Regions from separate parts of the Burkholderia sp. Bp9140 genome, predicted to be linked through region 1. Evidence: riboswitches for the same ligand, from Rfam matches in the RefSeq annotation. Region 1 holds a riboswitch; the other holds the start of a gene.
What was found. Region 1 has a riboswitch for manganese ahead of DIE21_RS05745 (TMEM165/GDT1 family protein). Riboswitches for the same ligand answer to the same signal wherever they lie in the genome.
Positions count from the first base shown of each region.

Region 2: another riboswitch for manganese. It lies ahead of DIE21_RS23350 (sodium:calcium antiporter); the one in region 1 lies ahead of DIE21_RS05745 (TMEM165/GDT1 family protein).

Region 1 is NZ_QTPQ01000005.1:7,763-15,421, forward strand. Features, by position in the region: gene DIE21_RS05710 (amidase) at 1-691, shown strand, start outside; gene DIE21_RS05715 (disulfide bond formation protein B) at 841-1,353, shown strand; gene xdhC (xanthine dehydrogenase accessory protein XdhC) at 1,960-2,964, shown strand; gene DIE21_RS05725 (adenosine deaminase) at 2,983-4,008, shown strand; gene DIE21_RS05730 (hypothetical protein) at 4,036-4,398, shown strand; gene guaD (guanine deaminase) at 4,415-5,731, shown strand; yybP-ykoY riboswitch at 5,827-5,964, shown strand; gene DIE21_RS05745 (TMEM165/GDT1 family protein) at 6,043-6,615, shown strand; gene DIE21_RS05750 (DUF4136 domain-containing protein) at 6,673-7,377, opposite strand; gene pepN (aminopeptidase N) at 7,564-7,659, shown strand, end outside.
Region 2 is NZ_QTPQ01000029.1:9,022-16,680, reverse strand. Features, by position in the region: gene DIE21_RS23360 (efflux RND transporter permease subunit) at 1-700, shown strand, start outside; gene DIE21_RS23355 (copper-binding protein) at 697-1,065, shown strand; gene DIE21_RS23350 (sodium:calcium antiporter) at 1,199-2,209, opposite strand; yybP-ykoY riboswitch at 2,292-2,467, opposite strand; gene DIE21_RS23345 (heavy metal sensor histidine kinase) at 2,601-4,016, opposite strand; gene DIE21_RS23340 (heavy metal response regulator transcription factor) at 4,013-4,684, opposite strand; gene DIE21_RS23335 (hypothetical protein) at 4,952-5,338, shown strand; gene DIE21_RS23330 (hypothetical protein) at 5,427-5,720, shown strand; gene DIE21_RS23325 (TolC family protein) at 5,717-7,345, shown strand; gene DIE21_RS23320 (multicopper oxidase family protein) at 7,347-7,659, shown strand, end outside.

The DNA.
Region 1 (7,659 bases):
TGCGTGCTGCGCGCTCGTCGACCGGATGCTCGCGGGCCTCGAGCCGCACGTGCCTGCAACGCGGCCGCTCGAAGGCGTGCGGCTCGGCGTGCTGACCAACTATGTGACGGACGGCGTCGACGCGGACGTCGCCGCCGCGCTCGACGCATCGCTGAAGCATCTCGAAGCCGCCGGCGCGATCGTCAAGGAAGTACGCTTTTCCGCGCTCGACCGGCTGCCGGACATCAACCGCTTCGGCTTCTCGCCGATCGAGGCGTACGCGTGGCATCGCCCGCTGCTCGCGCAGCACCGCGACCAATACGACCCGCGCGTGCTGTCGCGCATCCTGAAGGGCGAGCCGGCGAGCGCGGCCGACTATCTCGACCTGCTCGCCGCCCGCCACGCGATGCTGGACGAAGCGGCGCACACGGTCTGGGCGCGCTTCGACGCGCTCGTCGCGCCGACCGTGCCCGTCGTGCCGCCGCGCATCGCGGAACTCGAAGCGGACGACGCCGTGTTCACGCGCACCAATGCGCTGATCCTGCGCAACCCGAGCGCGTTCAACTTCCTCGACGCATGTGCGCTGTCGCTGCCCTGCCATCCGCGCGACGCGGCGCCGGTCGGCCTGATGCTCGCGGCCGCGCCGCAACGCGACGACGCGCTGCTCGCGATCGGCCAGGCAGTCGAGGCCGTGCTGAACACGATCCGCTGAGCGCACCCGCGCAATGACGGCGGGCGATGGAGCGGACGAAGCGGCTGCGGCGTGGTGCCGCACGCGCGCTGTCAGTTTCGTGCCAGATCGTTCGCGCTAAAATCGCGCGATTGTTTCTCGGACCGACCAACGACAGGAATCCCGCCGACATGAACGACACCACGCTCGCCCTCCGCCGTGAACGCCGCCTGCTGATGCTGCTCGGCTGGGTGTGCATCGCCCTGCTGGCCGGCGCGCTGTACCTGCAGTACGTGAAGAACGAGGACCCATGCCCGCTGTGCATCATCCAGCGCTACTTCTTCGCGGCGATCGGCATCTTCGCGTTCCTCGCCGCCGGAATGCGCAACTGGCGCGGCATCTGGGTGCTCGAACTGCTGATCGCGATCGCCGCGGCCGGCGGCGTCGGCACGGCGGCGCGCCATCTGTCGATCCAGATGAATCCGGGCTTCAGCTGCGGCTTCGACACGCTGCAGCCGATCGTCGACAGCCTGCCGCCCGCCCAGTGGTTCCCCGGCATGTTCAAGGTCGCCGGCCTGTGCGAGACGGTCTACCCGCCGATTTTCGGCATCCTGCTGCCCGGCTGGGCGCTGATCGGCTTCGCCGTGATCCTGGTTGCCGTCGTCTCGAGCCTCTGGCGCCATCGCCGCAAGCTGGCAGGCTGACCGGCCGCGCCACGCGGTCCGGCCGACCGGTCGAGGCCGCGAAGCCGCACCGCCCGCCTGCGCCGGCAACGTCCCCGCGCGGCCGCACCCTGCCGGCCGCGCGTAAACACCTACCGCCGCCGCAGCCCGGATTTCCGGGCGAACGCGCATCGCGCGACATCCGCGCGCACGCCCCGCCGCGCAAGCGTTTCGGCCCGATGCGTGCGCATCGGCGCCCCGATCCCGCGCGGCGGGCCTATGATCGACATGATCGCTGTCTGATAGCCCGGATCACCGCCCGGCAATGTTCCCGTCGCTTTGCGGTGCTATCTTCGCGACTGGATGGCGATCTACGTGCGCGAGGCCAGGCGGTCTCACCTCCAGCGTAACGCGCGCCCGATCCGCAATGTCGACTGGATTCATCATGACAACGCAAACCATCCGCATCCGTCACCCTCATGGCGTCCGCGCATCCCGCGGCGTCGTTCGCGCGCGCCTTCGGCGCACGGCCACCGCACGGCATCAGTCGTGCGGCAGGCCCGCCTCGCTCCCATCCGTCCTCGCTGCCGCCACGCCCGCCCGCCCGCACCGCGCGTCGTGCCGCGTCGCCCCGAACGGAGCGTGCTGATGGAAGCCTGGCTTGGCGATCTGCAGCAACTGCTCGCGCACGGCGAAGCGGCCGTGCTCGTGACGGTCGCGCATACCGACGGCTCCGCGCCGCGCGAGGCCGGCACCAAGATGCTCGTCACGCGCGACACGGCCCGCCATACAATCGGCGGCGGCCATCTGGAATGGAAGGCGATCGAGATCGCGCGGCATCTGCTGAAGGACGGCGCGCACGTGCCCCACGCGCGCAGGCTCGAACGGCTCGCGCTCGGCCCGAGCCTCGGCCAGTGCTGCGGCGGCGCGGTCGTGCTCGCGTTCGAGCGGCTCGACGTCGGCGACCTCGGCTGGATCATGTCGCTCGCGAAGCGCGTCGCGGCCGGCGCCGCGACCGTGCGTAGCGTATCATTCGGCCCCTCGCCGGGTGTGCCATTGCTGAGCGAGCCCGAATCGCCCGCCGCGCGTGCCGATTGCCTGCTGTGGGAAACCGGCGGCGTGTCGCTGATGACCGAAACGATCGCGCCGTATGCGTTCCCGGTCGTGCTGTTCGGCGCCGGACACATCGGCACCGCGCTCGTGAAGATCCTGGCGACGCTACCGTGCCACGTGCGCTGGATCGACGGGCCCGATGCGGTGTTCCCGCCGGCCGAGGCACTCGCCGGGATCGGCAATCTCGCGATCGACGCGGTCGCCAGCCCGGCCGATGCCGTCGACACGGCGCCGCCGCACGCGTACTTCGTCGTGATGACGCACGATCACACGCTCGACTTCGTGCTGGCCGAGCGCATCCTGCGGCGCGGCGACTATGCGTACTTCGGGATGACCGGCTCGCACACCAAACGCGTGCAGTTCGATCATCGGCTGGCAGCGATCGGCATCGACCCGGCCCAGGTCGCGCGGATGCGCTGCCCGATCGGCGTCGAAGGCATCATCGACAAGGCGCCCGAAGTGATCGCAATCTCGGTGGCTGCGCAATTGCTGCAGGCCGTCGAGGCAAACGCGTCCGCGCAGGCTTCCCCAACATTCTGACCGACCAAGAACAACGCCATGACCCCGACATTCAAGGACAAGATTGCCCGCGCTCCGAAAGCGGAGCTGCACATCCATATCGAAGGCTCGCTCGAGCCCGAACTGATTTTCGCGCTCGCGCAGCGCAACGGCGTGAAGCTCGCGTACGAGTCGATCGACGCGCTGCGCGCCGCTTACGCGTTCACCGACCTGCAGTCGTTCCTCGACATCTACTACGCCGGCGCGAGCGTGCTGCTGACCGAGCAGGATTTCTACGACATGACGGCCGCGTACTGCGAGCGCGCGCTCGCCGACAACGTCGTCCACACTGAACTGTTCTTCGACCCGCAGACGCACACCGAACGCGGCGTGCCGATCGAAACGGTGGTGGCCGGCATCGACCGCGCGCTCGCCGATGCCGAGCAGCGCGGGCTGTCGAGCAAGCTGATCCTGTGTTTCCTGCGCCACCTGTCCGAAGAGGACGCGCTCGCGACGTTCGAATCCGCGTTGCCGCTGTTCGAACGCTATCGCCATCGGCTGATCGGCGTCGGCCTCGACTCGTCCGAGCTCGGCCATCCGCCGACGAAGTTCGCGCGCGTGTTCGAGAAGGCGCGCGCGCTCGGGCTGAAGCTCGTCGCGCATGCCGGCGAGGAAGGCCCGCCGGCCTACATCCACGAAGCGCTCGACGTGCTGAAGGTCGACCGGATCGACCACGGCGTGCGCAGCATCGAGGACGCGGCGCTCGTCGAACGCCTCGCGCGCACGCGCACGGCGCTGACCGTGTGCCCGCTGTCGAACCTGAAGCTGTGCGTGTTCGACGACATGGCGAAGCACACGCTGAAGGCGCTGCTCGATCGCGGTGTCGCGGTAACGATCAACTCCGACGATCCGGCCTACTTCGGCGGCTACGTCAACGACAACTACTTCGCGACGGTCGACGGACTGCAACTGACGGACGCCGAAGTGCACGCGGTGATCCGCAACGGCTTCGAGGCGTCGTTCGTCGACGCGGCGCAGCGCGATGCGCTGATCGCGCGTCTCGATACGTACTGGCAGGCCGCGTGACGGCCGGCATCGAGGTTCGCTAGACAGATGAAACACCGCAACGACATCCGCTTCGCGACGACCGGTCCGGCCCTGCGCCGCGCTGGCCGCATGCGTGCGCGGCCCATGCACGCCGGCATCGCGCCGGTCGCCCGCGCGGCGACGGCGTCGTGCGTCGTCGCGCGCCGAAGCCTGTCGTTGCGGTTCGTCATGCAGCGCGCTGCCGCGCCGGTCGCGATTGCGCCCGCCGTCGCGGCGCTGCCTGCCGGCCACCCAGCGATGGCGGCTGCGGCCGCCACGCTCGCGTGCGCGCTTGCCGCGGCGCCCCCGCCATCGCGCATGCGCGGGCAGCGCCCTCCATGCCGTCGCCCGCGCGGCGCCGACCGTTTTCTTCTGTTCGCCTCACCTTGATGCAGGACCATTCGTCATGACGCAAACCGCTTTCCGTTCCCAGCTGCTGACCTTCAACGGCGACCCGGCACAGTCGAGCCAGGCCGCGATCCACGAGACCGACGGCCTCCTGATCGTCGACGACGGCAAGGTCGTCGCGGCCGGCCCGCATGCGCGGCTCGCCGCGACGCTCGCGCGCGACGCGGTCGTCCACGACCTGCGCGACAAGCTGATCGTGCCCGGCTTCATCGACACGCACATCCACTATCCGCAGACCGACATGATCGCGTCGCCGGCCCCCGGCCTACTGCCGTGGCTCGACAAGTACACGTTCCCGACCGAGCGCCAGTTCGGCGATCCGGAGCATGCGCGCGAGGTCGCCGACTTCTTTGTCGACGAACTGCTCGCCTGCGGCACGACGAGCGCGCTCGTCTACTGCACCGTGCACAAGCAGTCGGCCGACGCGCTGTTCGCGGCGAGCGACGCGCGCGACCTGCGGATGATCGCGGGCAAGGTGCTGATGGACCGCAACTGCCCCGAGTTCCTGCGCGACACCGCGCAATCGGGCTATGACGACAGCGCCGAGCTGATCGACCGCTGGCACGGCAACGGCCGCCAGATGTACGCGCTCACGCCGCGCTTCGCGCCGACGTCCACCGAGGCGCAGCTCGAGGCGTGCAGCGAACTCGCGCGCCGCCATCCGGACGTGTTCGTGCAAAGCCATGTCGCGGAAAACGTCGATGAAGTGAAATGGGTGGCCGAGCTGTTCCCCGGGCACCGCAGCTATCTCGACATCTACGACCACTACGGGCTGCTGCGGCCGCGCGCGGTATACGGCCACTGCATCCACCTCGACGACGAGGACCGCCGCCGGATGGCCGAGACGCGCACTGTCGTCGCGCACTGCCCGACGTCGAACTTCTTCCTCGGCAGCGGGCTGTTCGACTTCGACAAGGCCGGCGAATACGACGTGCCCGTCACGCTCGCGACCGACGTCGGCGGCGGCACGTCGTTCTCGATGCTGCAGACGATGAACGAGGCGCACAAGGTCGCGCGGCTGTCGGGCCACCATCTGACCGCCACGCGGATGTTCTGGCTCGCGACGGCCGGCGCCGCGCAGGCGCTCGATCTCGCCGACACGGTCGGCACGCTCGCGCCGCGCACCGAAGCCGACTTCGTCGTGCTCGACCCGCAGGCCACGCCGCTGCTCGCGCGCCGCACGAAGCGCGCGGAGTCGCTCGAGGAACTGCTGTTCGCGTTCGCGCTGCTCGGCGACGACCGCGCCGTGTACCGCACGTACGCGGCCGGCCGGCTCGTGCACGAGCGCGGCGCCGCACGCCGCGCCGCCGCGTAACTCACGCGCGTTTGCCTCACCCTGCTCCGGCGTGCGCTGCAGCGCATGCCGGGCCGCCGAATCCGCACCGCGCACGGCACGCGCCGTGCTAGAATTCGCCGCTCATTGGGGAGTAGCCGCTCCGCTCGATGTCCCGCGCCCCCGGCGCGCATCGTGACGGGGGCGTCCGTCAACAGACTTGGCCGTTCGGCCATGGCGGATGCAGCCACCGAGGCCTGGCGAGACCGATGGTTCACTGCGCGCCGCATCAGGGCCCGGCGCGCGGCGGATCGTCGCTCGCACGCACAACACCGGCCCGTGGAACCCCGTACGTGTCCCAAGCCTTCCTGATCTCCACCGGCGCCGTCGCCCTCGCTGAAATCGGCGACAAGACCCAACTGCTGTCCCTCGTGCTGGCCGCGCGCTATCGCAAGCCCATGCCGATCATTCTCGGCGTGCTCGTCGCGACGCTCGTGAACCATGGCCTCGCCGGTGCGCTCGGCGAATGGCTGGGGGTACTCGTCACGCCGTCGATCATGCGCTGGGCGCTCGCGTTCTCGTTCATCGCGATGGGGTTGTGGATCCTCGTACCGGACAAGCTCGATGCCGACGAAGCCAACACGAACCGCTCGCGGCTCGGCGTGTTCGGCGCGACGCTCGTCGCGTTCTTCCTCGCGGAAATGGGCGACAAGACGCAGATCGCGACCGTCGCGCTCGCCGCGCGCTTCCAGGACTACATCGGCGTGGTGGCCGGCACGACCTTCGGGATGATGCTCGCGAACGTGCCCGCGATCCTGCTGGGCGACCGTTTCGCGCACTGCCTGCCGACGAAGCTGGTGCACGGCATCGCGGCCGCGCTGTTCGTCGTGCTGGGCGCGCTGGCGCTGCTGGGCGTCGGGGCCTGACGCAGGCAGGCAACAGGCGGCGCGGCCAGACGGCCGCGCCGGTGACGAGATGGCGCGTTACTTCGCGACCGCCGCGCCCGATGCCGGCACGGCCGGCACCGCTCGCTCGTTGGCGGCCGGCGGCGCAGCCGGCCCGCCGCGCTTGTCGACCGGCAGCCGCACCGTGCGGATCGCGCCGTTCGCCAACGGGAAATCGGCGAGCGCGCTGCGTGCGAGGAACGGCATCGCATAAAGCAGCGCGCCGTTGTCGCCGGTAGTGCGCGCGGTCACGTTATAGACCTCCTTGCCGGTCGCGCGCTCGGTAATCCGGATGCCGAGCGTGTAGTCGAAGACCTGATAGGTCTGCGCGACGTAGCCGGCCGGCATCGGCCCCCAGGGCCCCCACGGGCCCCACGGCCCGCCCCGCCAGTACGGCCCCGGCCCCATGAACCACGGATCGTAGTAGACCGGCTGCGGCACCGTCACCAGATCGCTGCCGACCCCGTAGGCCAGCCCGACCAGATAGCGCGCCTGCGTGGCCGGCACCTGCCGGAACGCATACGCGGACAGCTCGTTCGAGACGATCGGCTCGTAGGTCGACTGCTCGATGCTGTGCTTCTGCGCATCCGTGCGCGTGAAAGCGTAAGTGCGTGTCGCGTCGCTGCCGCTCCAGTCGGAGAAGGCCGTGACCTGCGTCGTCACGTAGCTGGTGCAGCCCGTCAGCAGCGCCACGCACAGCACCGCCGTCCAGCCCGCACCGCGTTGAATCCATTCACGTTTCATGTCGATCCTCGTCGATCCGTCACCCGTTCGTCGCACCACGCGAACCGCACGGGATGCCGATAATACGCGGACTGCCGGAACCGGTAAAAAGTTCGCCCGGCACGCGGCCGCAAGCCTTTGTACAATGGCCCGGTTCACCCGGCCCGCGCAGCGGGCCCGATCCCCACTCCACCGATCTCGACGACCATGTCCGACAACGCCTCCTCCACCGTGATCCGCCGCGCCGACTATACGCCGCCGGCCTTCCTCATCGATTCCGTCGCACTCGAATTCGATCTCGCG
Region 2 (7,659 bases), on a different contig from region 1:
GGTTCGCGCGATGCAGCAGGCGGTCGCGCAACAGGTCGCGTTGCCGCCCGGCTATTCGATCGCGTGGTCGGGGCAGTTCGAGTATCTCGAACGCGCGGCGGCGACGCTGCGCACCGTGGTGCCGGTCACGCTCGTCGTGATCTTCGTGCTGCTGTTCGTCACGTTCGGCTCGGCGGCCGATGCGCTGCTGCTGATGTCGACGGTGCCGTTCGCGCTGGTCGGCGGCTTCTGGCTCGTCTGGGCGTTGGGCCACGCGGTGTCGGTCGCGACGTCGGTGGGCTTCATCGCGCTGGCGGGCGTGGCCGCCGAGTTCGGCGTGGTGATGCTGCTGTACCTGAAGGGCGCGCTGCAGCGCCGCCTCGACGCCGGTGCGCCGCTGACCGATGCGATGCTGCTCGACGCGATTCGCGAAGGCGCGGTGCTGCGCGTGCGGCCGAAGGCGATGACGGTCGCCGTCGTGCTGGCCGGCCTCGTGCCGATCATGATCGGTCACGGCGCCGGCTCCGAAGTGATGCAGCGCATCGCCGCGCCGATGGTCGGCGGGATGGTCACCGCGCCGCTGCTGTCGATGTTCGTCATTCCCGCCGCGTGGCTTCTGCTGCAGCGCCGTCGTGCGCGAAGCGCGAGCCGTCAGCGGCATTCCGATGCAGTTCCTCACGGCATGAACGTGCCGTCCACCCCAACTGGAGAATCCCCATGAAGATGAATCAACTGATCGCCACTGCCGCAGCCGTTCTCGCAACCGGCGCGTTCGCCGTACCCGCGTTTGCCGCGGGCGACATGTCGGGCATGGACATGTCCGGCATGAAGATGTCGTCGGGCGGCGCGGCCGAGTCGAACACGGCGCTGACCGATGCCGAAGTGAAGAAGGTCGATGCCGCCAGCGGCAGGATCACGCTGAAGCACGGCGCGCTCGAGAACGTCGGGATGCCGTCGATGACGATGGCGTTCAAGGCGAAGGACGCGGCCATGCTCGCCGAGGTTCATGCGGGCGACAAGGTGAAGGTGCGCGTCGAGAACGTCAACGGCACGCTGACGATCGTCAAGCTCGTGAAGGCGTCGTAAGCGCGGGATGCGGGCGGCGCAGGCCGCCTGCAGCGCGGGCAGCGAAGCGCGATGCAGCTGCTTGCGCCGCGGTCGGGTGCGTGCGTCCGCCGGACGACGCGCCCGATCGCACCCGATGCGGCGTTTCAGCGCGTCAGCGCGTCAGCGTCACGAACAGATAGCCGACGTAACCGGCCCCGTTCGCGAGCAATGCCCAGATCGCGAGCCCGCGCGCGCGGGCATTGACGCGCAGCCAGACCGCCGCCGCGAGCGTGATGACCACGCCGGTCAGCACTTCGGGGCGCGGCTCCCACGGCGTCAGCATGATGCCGATCGCGGGCAGCAGCGTGCCCTGGAACACCATCGCGCCGGTGATGTTGCCGAACGCGAGCGTGTCCTTCCCGCGGCGGATCCACAGCACGCTGTTGACCTTCTCCGGCAGCTCCGTCGCGATCGGCACGATGATCAGCGACAGCAGCAGCGCGGAGATGCCGAGCAGGTGCGACACGCCTTCGACGCCGTGAATGAAGCCCTTTGCACCGCCGACGAGCAGTGCGACACCGAGCGCGAGCTGCAGCGCGATGGTCGCGAGGTTGGTCGGCAGCCCGACGCGCGACAGGAACATCGCGTGCGGCGCTTCGGTGCCGTGCCCGGCGTCGACGAGCTGCGTCGACGCGCGGAACGTCATCACGACATACGTCACGTAGATCCCGACCAGCATCACGGCGAGCAGCGCGCGGACGGCCCACACGTGATGCGGGACGAACATCGCGACGGTGGCGAGCGCGAACGCGGCGATGAAGTAGTTCAGGTCGCGCACGAAGCCGGTCCGCTCGGGCGTGATCGTGCCGGTCAGGCCGCGCGAGCGGATCACGGCGAGCGTCATCAGGAAGGTCGTCAGCGTCGCGAGCATCAGCGGCGCGCCGAGAATCGCGCCGACGCCGATTTCCTCGTTCACGGCCGCATTCGACGTGCCGCCCGCGAGCGCAAGCAGCGGCACCATCGTTTCGGGCAGCGCGGTGCCGACGGCCGCGAACAGCGAACCGGTGACGCCTTCGGAAATCTTCAGCCGTTCGCCGAGATGTTCGAGCGCATTCGTGAAGAGTTCGGCGGCGACCAGGATGACGAGCAGCATGAACGCCAGTTCGACGAGCATCAACGTCATGCGGCACCTCCGCAGGCAGGCATGCGGGCGGTCATGGAACGCGCGAAACGCGAAGAGGAGGCAAGGAGGAACATGGGGACTCCGTGGTCGGACGTGGACGAACCATGACGCATCTGCCGACGTCCGACCAGGACCGACGCGATGCGTCGATGGTCTCGCCAGACCGATTCGGCCGAACGCGCCACGGCCGCGGGCCGAGTGTGTTGACGCGTTCGCTTTCCGGGGAAGGAAAGCAGGCTACTCCCCAAAGACGAAGGGCAGTCTAGCCGAGCCGGCTGCTTTCGGCAAGATTGCGCGGTCATGCCCTTTCATTCTGGCGGGGCACTCGCGTTTCAGCGGATGCGCATGCCGTGCCGGGAAGCAACCGGCGTGCACGGGCGTCGTGCGCGTGTCACGAAGCCCCGGCCGGGAAATACAGCGCGAACGTGGTGCGTCCGTCGCGGCTCGCGACCTCGATCTTGCCGCGGTGCAGTTCGACGATCGACTTGACGATCGCGAGCCCGAGCCCGGCGTTGCGCGCCGCGCCGTGCCGCGACGAATCGATCCGGTAGAAGCGCTCGAAGATCCGCTCGATCTGTTCGGGCGGAATCGCGACGCCGCGGTTCGTGACTTCGACGACCGCGTAACCGGGCCGCGTCGATACGGCCAGCTCGATCGTCGACCCGGCTTCCGCGTGTTCGAGCGCGTTCGACGCGAGGTTGCTGACGGCGCGCCGGAACAGCGTCGCGTCCGCGACGACCGGCGCTTCGCCGTGCACGTCGAGGTGTACGCCGGCTTCGTCGGCCAGCGCCTGGAAATACGACGCGAGCCGGCGCAGCTCGTTGCCCGCGTCGAGTTCGACGGTCTTCAGGTGCTGCAGCGCATTGTCCGTGCGCGCAAGAAACAGCATGTTCTCGATCATCCGCTGCAGCCGTTCGCATTCCTCGATGTTCGAATCGATCAGCGCCTCGTATTCCTCGGTGGTGCGGGCGCGCGACAGCGTGACCTGCGACGAGCTGATCACGTTCGCGAGCGGCGTGCGCATGTCGTGTGCGAGGTCGGACGAGAACTGCGACAGCCGCACGAACGCGCGCTCGAGGCGGTCGAGCATCCGGTTGACCGACGTGGCGAGCTCGCGCAATTCGACCGGGCCGCCGCGCGCATCGAGGCGCGCGTTCAGGTTGTGCGCCTCGATGCGCGACGTCTGCCGGCCGAGGCTCTCGACCGGGCGCAGGCCGCGCGATGCGACCGCGTAGCCGAGCGCGCCGACCAGCAGCGCGCCGAGGGCGGCCGCGAGCCAGATGTCGACGCGATAGCTTTCCAGCAGTGACTGGCGATCGGTCGCCGTACGCGCCAGCGCGACCTGGATGGTCTCGCCCGACGGCAGCGCGGCGCGCGCACGCACGCAGCGCGACGTGCCGATGCCGGACGGCGAGCAGGTGAACGGGCGGGCGGCCGCGCCCGCCGCAGCGGCCGGCTGCGGCCGCGCGATGACCGAGGCGAGCGTGTTGCCGGCTTCGTCGGTGTGTTCGACGAGCGGGCGGTTCGCGCTGTCGTAGATGCCGAGATAGACGCCCGGATGCGACAGCAGCACTTCGTGGAAGACGGCCGGATCGGCGCGCAACGCAGCCGTCGAGCCGCTCGCTCGCGCGAGCTGCAGGAACTGGTTGAGCTTGCCGGCGATCTCGATGTCGTCGCGCCGGGTCAGCTCGGCGGACAGCGAGCGATACAGGTACGCGCCGGTCAGCGCGAACACGAGCGCGGCGACGGCGGCGAACGCGAGCGTCAGGCGCCGGAGCAGCGAATAGGGTGCGGGGCCGACGGTCACGCGCGATCCTCGAGCACGTAGCCCATCCCGCGTATCGTGTGGATCAGCTTCTTCTCGTAGGCGTTGTCGATTTTCGCACGCAGGCGCTTGATCGCCGCATCGACGACGTTCGTGTCGCTGTCGAAATTCATGTCCCAGATCTGCGACGTGATGAAGGTGCGCGTCAGCACCTCGCCCTCGCGTTCCGCGAGCAGCTGCAGCAGCGCGAACTCCTGCGCGGTCAGGTCGATGCGGTTGTCGGCGCGCCGCACGCGGCGCTTGATCAGGTCCACCTCGAGATCGGCGACATGCAGCATGTCGCGCGCATTGCGCGGCGCGCGCCGCAGCAGCGAACGGATGCGGGCGAGGAACTCCGCATACGCGAACGGCTTGAGCAGGTAGTCGTCGGCGCCCAGTTCGAGCCCCGTGACCTTGTCCTCGATCGCCTCGCGGGCCGTGAGCAGCAGCACCGGCGTCTGCTTCTGCGCGCGCAGCCGCCGGAGCACCTCGAAGCCGTCCAGCTCCGGCAGCATCACGTCGAGCACGACGAGATCGAAATCCTCGTGCAGCGCGAGGAACAGCCCGTCCTGGCCGTTCTCGGCCACGTCGACCGTGTAGCTCGCCTCCGTCAGCCCCTTGCGGAGGTACGACGCCATCTTGGGTTCGTCTTCGACTATCAGTATCCGCATGGTGGAGCAGGCCGTTCGTGATTCCAGCCGGTCAGTGTAACGCGTGAGCTTACGGTGCCACGCGTGCGCGAAAGATGACCGCCGGATGACGGAATTGTCACGAAGCGCGCATGCGATGCAATGCCCGCGCTTCATGAAAATCCGGTCATGTTTCGGCCATGTCGTCGTCACGCCGGCGGCGATAAGCTGCGACCGTCTTGTGTCCGGAGCGCGCCGTCGCGGCGCTGCTCCCGTTCATCCGGTCATTGTCTGCCTGATTCCGCATCCATGTCGTACTGGCGCAAATTCATCCTCGTCGTGCTGCTGGCGCTGTGTCTGCCGATCCAGTCGTTCGCGACCGTGTCGATGCAGTGCGCGGGCGCGGTCGCTGCGGTGCCGCATGCGGAGGATGGGGCGAGCGCCGATGGCCCGGCTGCGTCGCAGGCGATGCAGCGCGCCCACGGCGAACAGCATGAGCACGACAACCACGCACGGCACGCAACGTCGTGTTCCGCCTGCGGCGCCTGCTGTTTCGGCACGGGCATGGCGGAGGTGCCCGCGGTGTCCGTTACGTCGGACATCGGCATCGCGATCGTCTCATTCGCGCCTTCGACCGTCGTCGTGTCGTTCCTGACCGGCGGCATCGACCGGCCGCCGCGCCGGATTCCCGTCTAGTCCCTGCCCGCGGCCGGCCGGCCGCGATCCGCAAACCGTGCCGACGGTCATTCGACGTCCGCCGCACGACTCACGACGAGAAACATCCATGCGATTGATCATTGCGGCGCTGCTTGGCGCGGCGGCCCTCGTGCCGTCGCTCGCGCCCGCGCAAACCGCCTTTCCCGATCCGGCCGATGCAGCCGCGTCGGTGCCGGACGTCGCCGTGACGTCCGCGTTCGACGGCTACGTGCCGTATCGCGACGACGCAGGCCCGGGCTGGAAGCAACTGAACCGGGACGTGATGGAGCGGCCCGCGAAGGGGCAGACGACCGGACACGCAAAGCCCGGAAACCCGGCGGCCGGCGCCGCCCATTCGATGCACGGAGGGGCCGCGCAATGACGAGATTTGCGATTTCACCGCGATTCGGCGCGACCGTGTTCGCGCTGGCCTTCCTCGCCGGCTGCACGACGTTCTCGAAGGACGGCGGCTTCGATGCCGTGTCGTCCACCGCATCCGAGCGCATCGGGAAGGACGCCGTCATCGTCAGGACCGACGCCGACCGCGAAGCCGTCGACAAGCGGACGAAGGAATTGCTCGCGAAACCGCTGTCGATGGACGACGCGGTGCAGCTCGCGCTGCTGAACAACCGCGGACTGCAAGCGTCGTATGCCGAACTCGGGCTGTCGGAGGCCGACCTCGTGCAGGCCGGCCGATTGCCGAACCCGCGCTTCTCGTTCAGCCGCACGCGGGCCGGCGACGGCGAGCTGAGCCTCGGCCGCACGTTCTCGGCCAACGTGTTCGCGCTGCTGACGCTGCCGCTCGCGACGAACATCGAACGCCGCCGCTTCGAGCAGACCAAGCTGGAGACGGCCGACGCGATGCTGAAGGTCGCGGCCGACGCGCGTCGTGCGTATGTCGAAGCCGTGGCCGCCGAGCAGGCCGCGAACTATGCGCAACAGGTGCGCGACGCCGCGAGCGCGGCCGCCGAACTCGCGTTGCGGATGCGGCAGGCCGGCAACTTCAGCCGGCTCGACTACGCACGCGAACAGGCGTTCCATGCGGACGCGGTCGCACAGCAGGCGAAGGCGCAGCAACAGGCCGTGGCCGCGCGCGAGAAGCTCACGCGTGCGATGGGACTGTGGGGCGAGCGCACGCGGTACACGCTGCCCGAGCGCCTGCCCGACCTGCCGAAGGCGCGCCCCGATCTGCCCGATCTCGAACGCTACGCAATGCGCAACCGCCTCGATATCCAGGCCGCGAAGCTGCAGACGCAGGGCGTCGCGTCGTCGCTCGGACTCAGCAAGGCGACGCGCTTCGTCAACGCGGTCGATCTCGGCTACGTGAACAACTACGAGACCGGCAAGGGTCACGAGCACGGCTACGAGATCAGCGTCGAGATTCCGCTGTTCGACTGGGGCGGCGCGAAGGTCGCGCGGGCCGAGGCCGTCTACATGCAGTCGGCGAACCGGCTCGCGCAGACGGCCATCGACGCGCGCTCGGACGTGCGCGAATCGTATGCGGCATACACGATGAGCTACGACGTCGCGAAACACTATCGCGACGAAGTCGTGCCGCTGCGCAAGACGATCTCGGACGAGCTGCTGCTGCGCTACAACGGGATGCTCTCGAGCGTGTTCGAGCTGCTGGCCGATGCACGCGAACAGGTCGGCGCGGTCAACGGCTACATCGATGCGCTGAAGGACTACTGGCTCGCCGAAACCGATCTGCAGGCGGCTGTCGGCGGCCGGCTGCCGACCGCGCAGGCAACGCAACCAACGCAGCGGCAGCCGACGCAGCAGCAGCCAACGCAGCAGCAGCCAGCGCAGCAGCAGCCGACGCAGCCGACGCAGCCGACGCAGCCGACGCAGCCGACGCAGCCGACGCAGCCAGCGCAGCCAGCGCAGCCAGCGCAGCCAGCGCAACGCGCGGCCGCTCCCGCCGCATCCACGACCGACGCTGCGCCGCAGCCGGCTTCCTCACCCGTGGCGCAACCGGCGCCCGCAACGCATCCGGAAGGTCATTGACATGGTGTCCCGTCGACAATTTCTCAGCGGCTCGGGCGCCGCGCTGCTCGGTGCGGCGATGGTCAGCAAGGCTGGCGCCGCGTCGCTGCCCGAAGCGCCCACGATGGCGAAAGCCGGCACGCAGCCGCCGCTCGTGCCGCCCAACGGCCGCCCGTACACGCCCGTCGCGACGCTGAACGGCTGGACGCTGCCGTGGCGGATGAAGAACGGCTGGAAGGAGTTCCACCTGACGGCCGAGCCGGTCGTGCGCGAGATGGCGCCCGGGATGAACGCGAACCTGTGGGGCTACAACGGCCAGTCGCCGGGCCCGACGA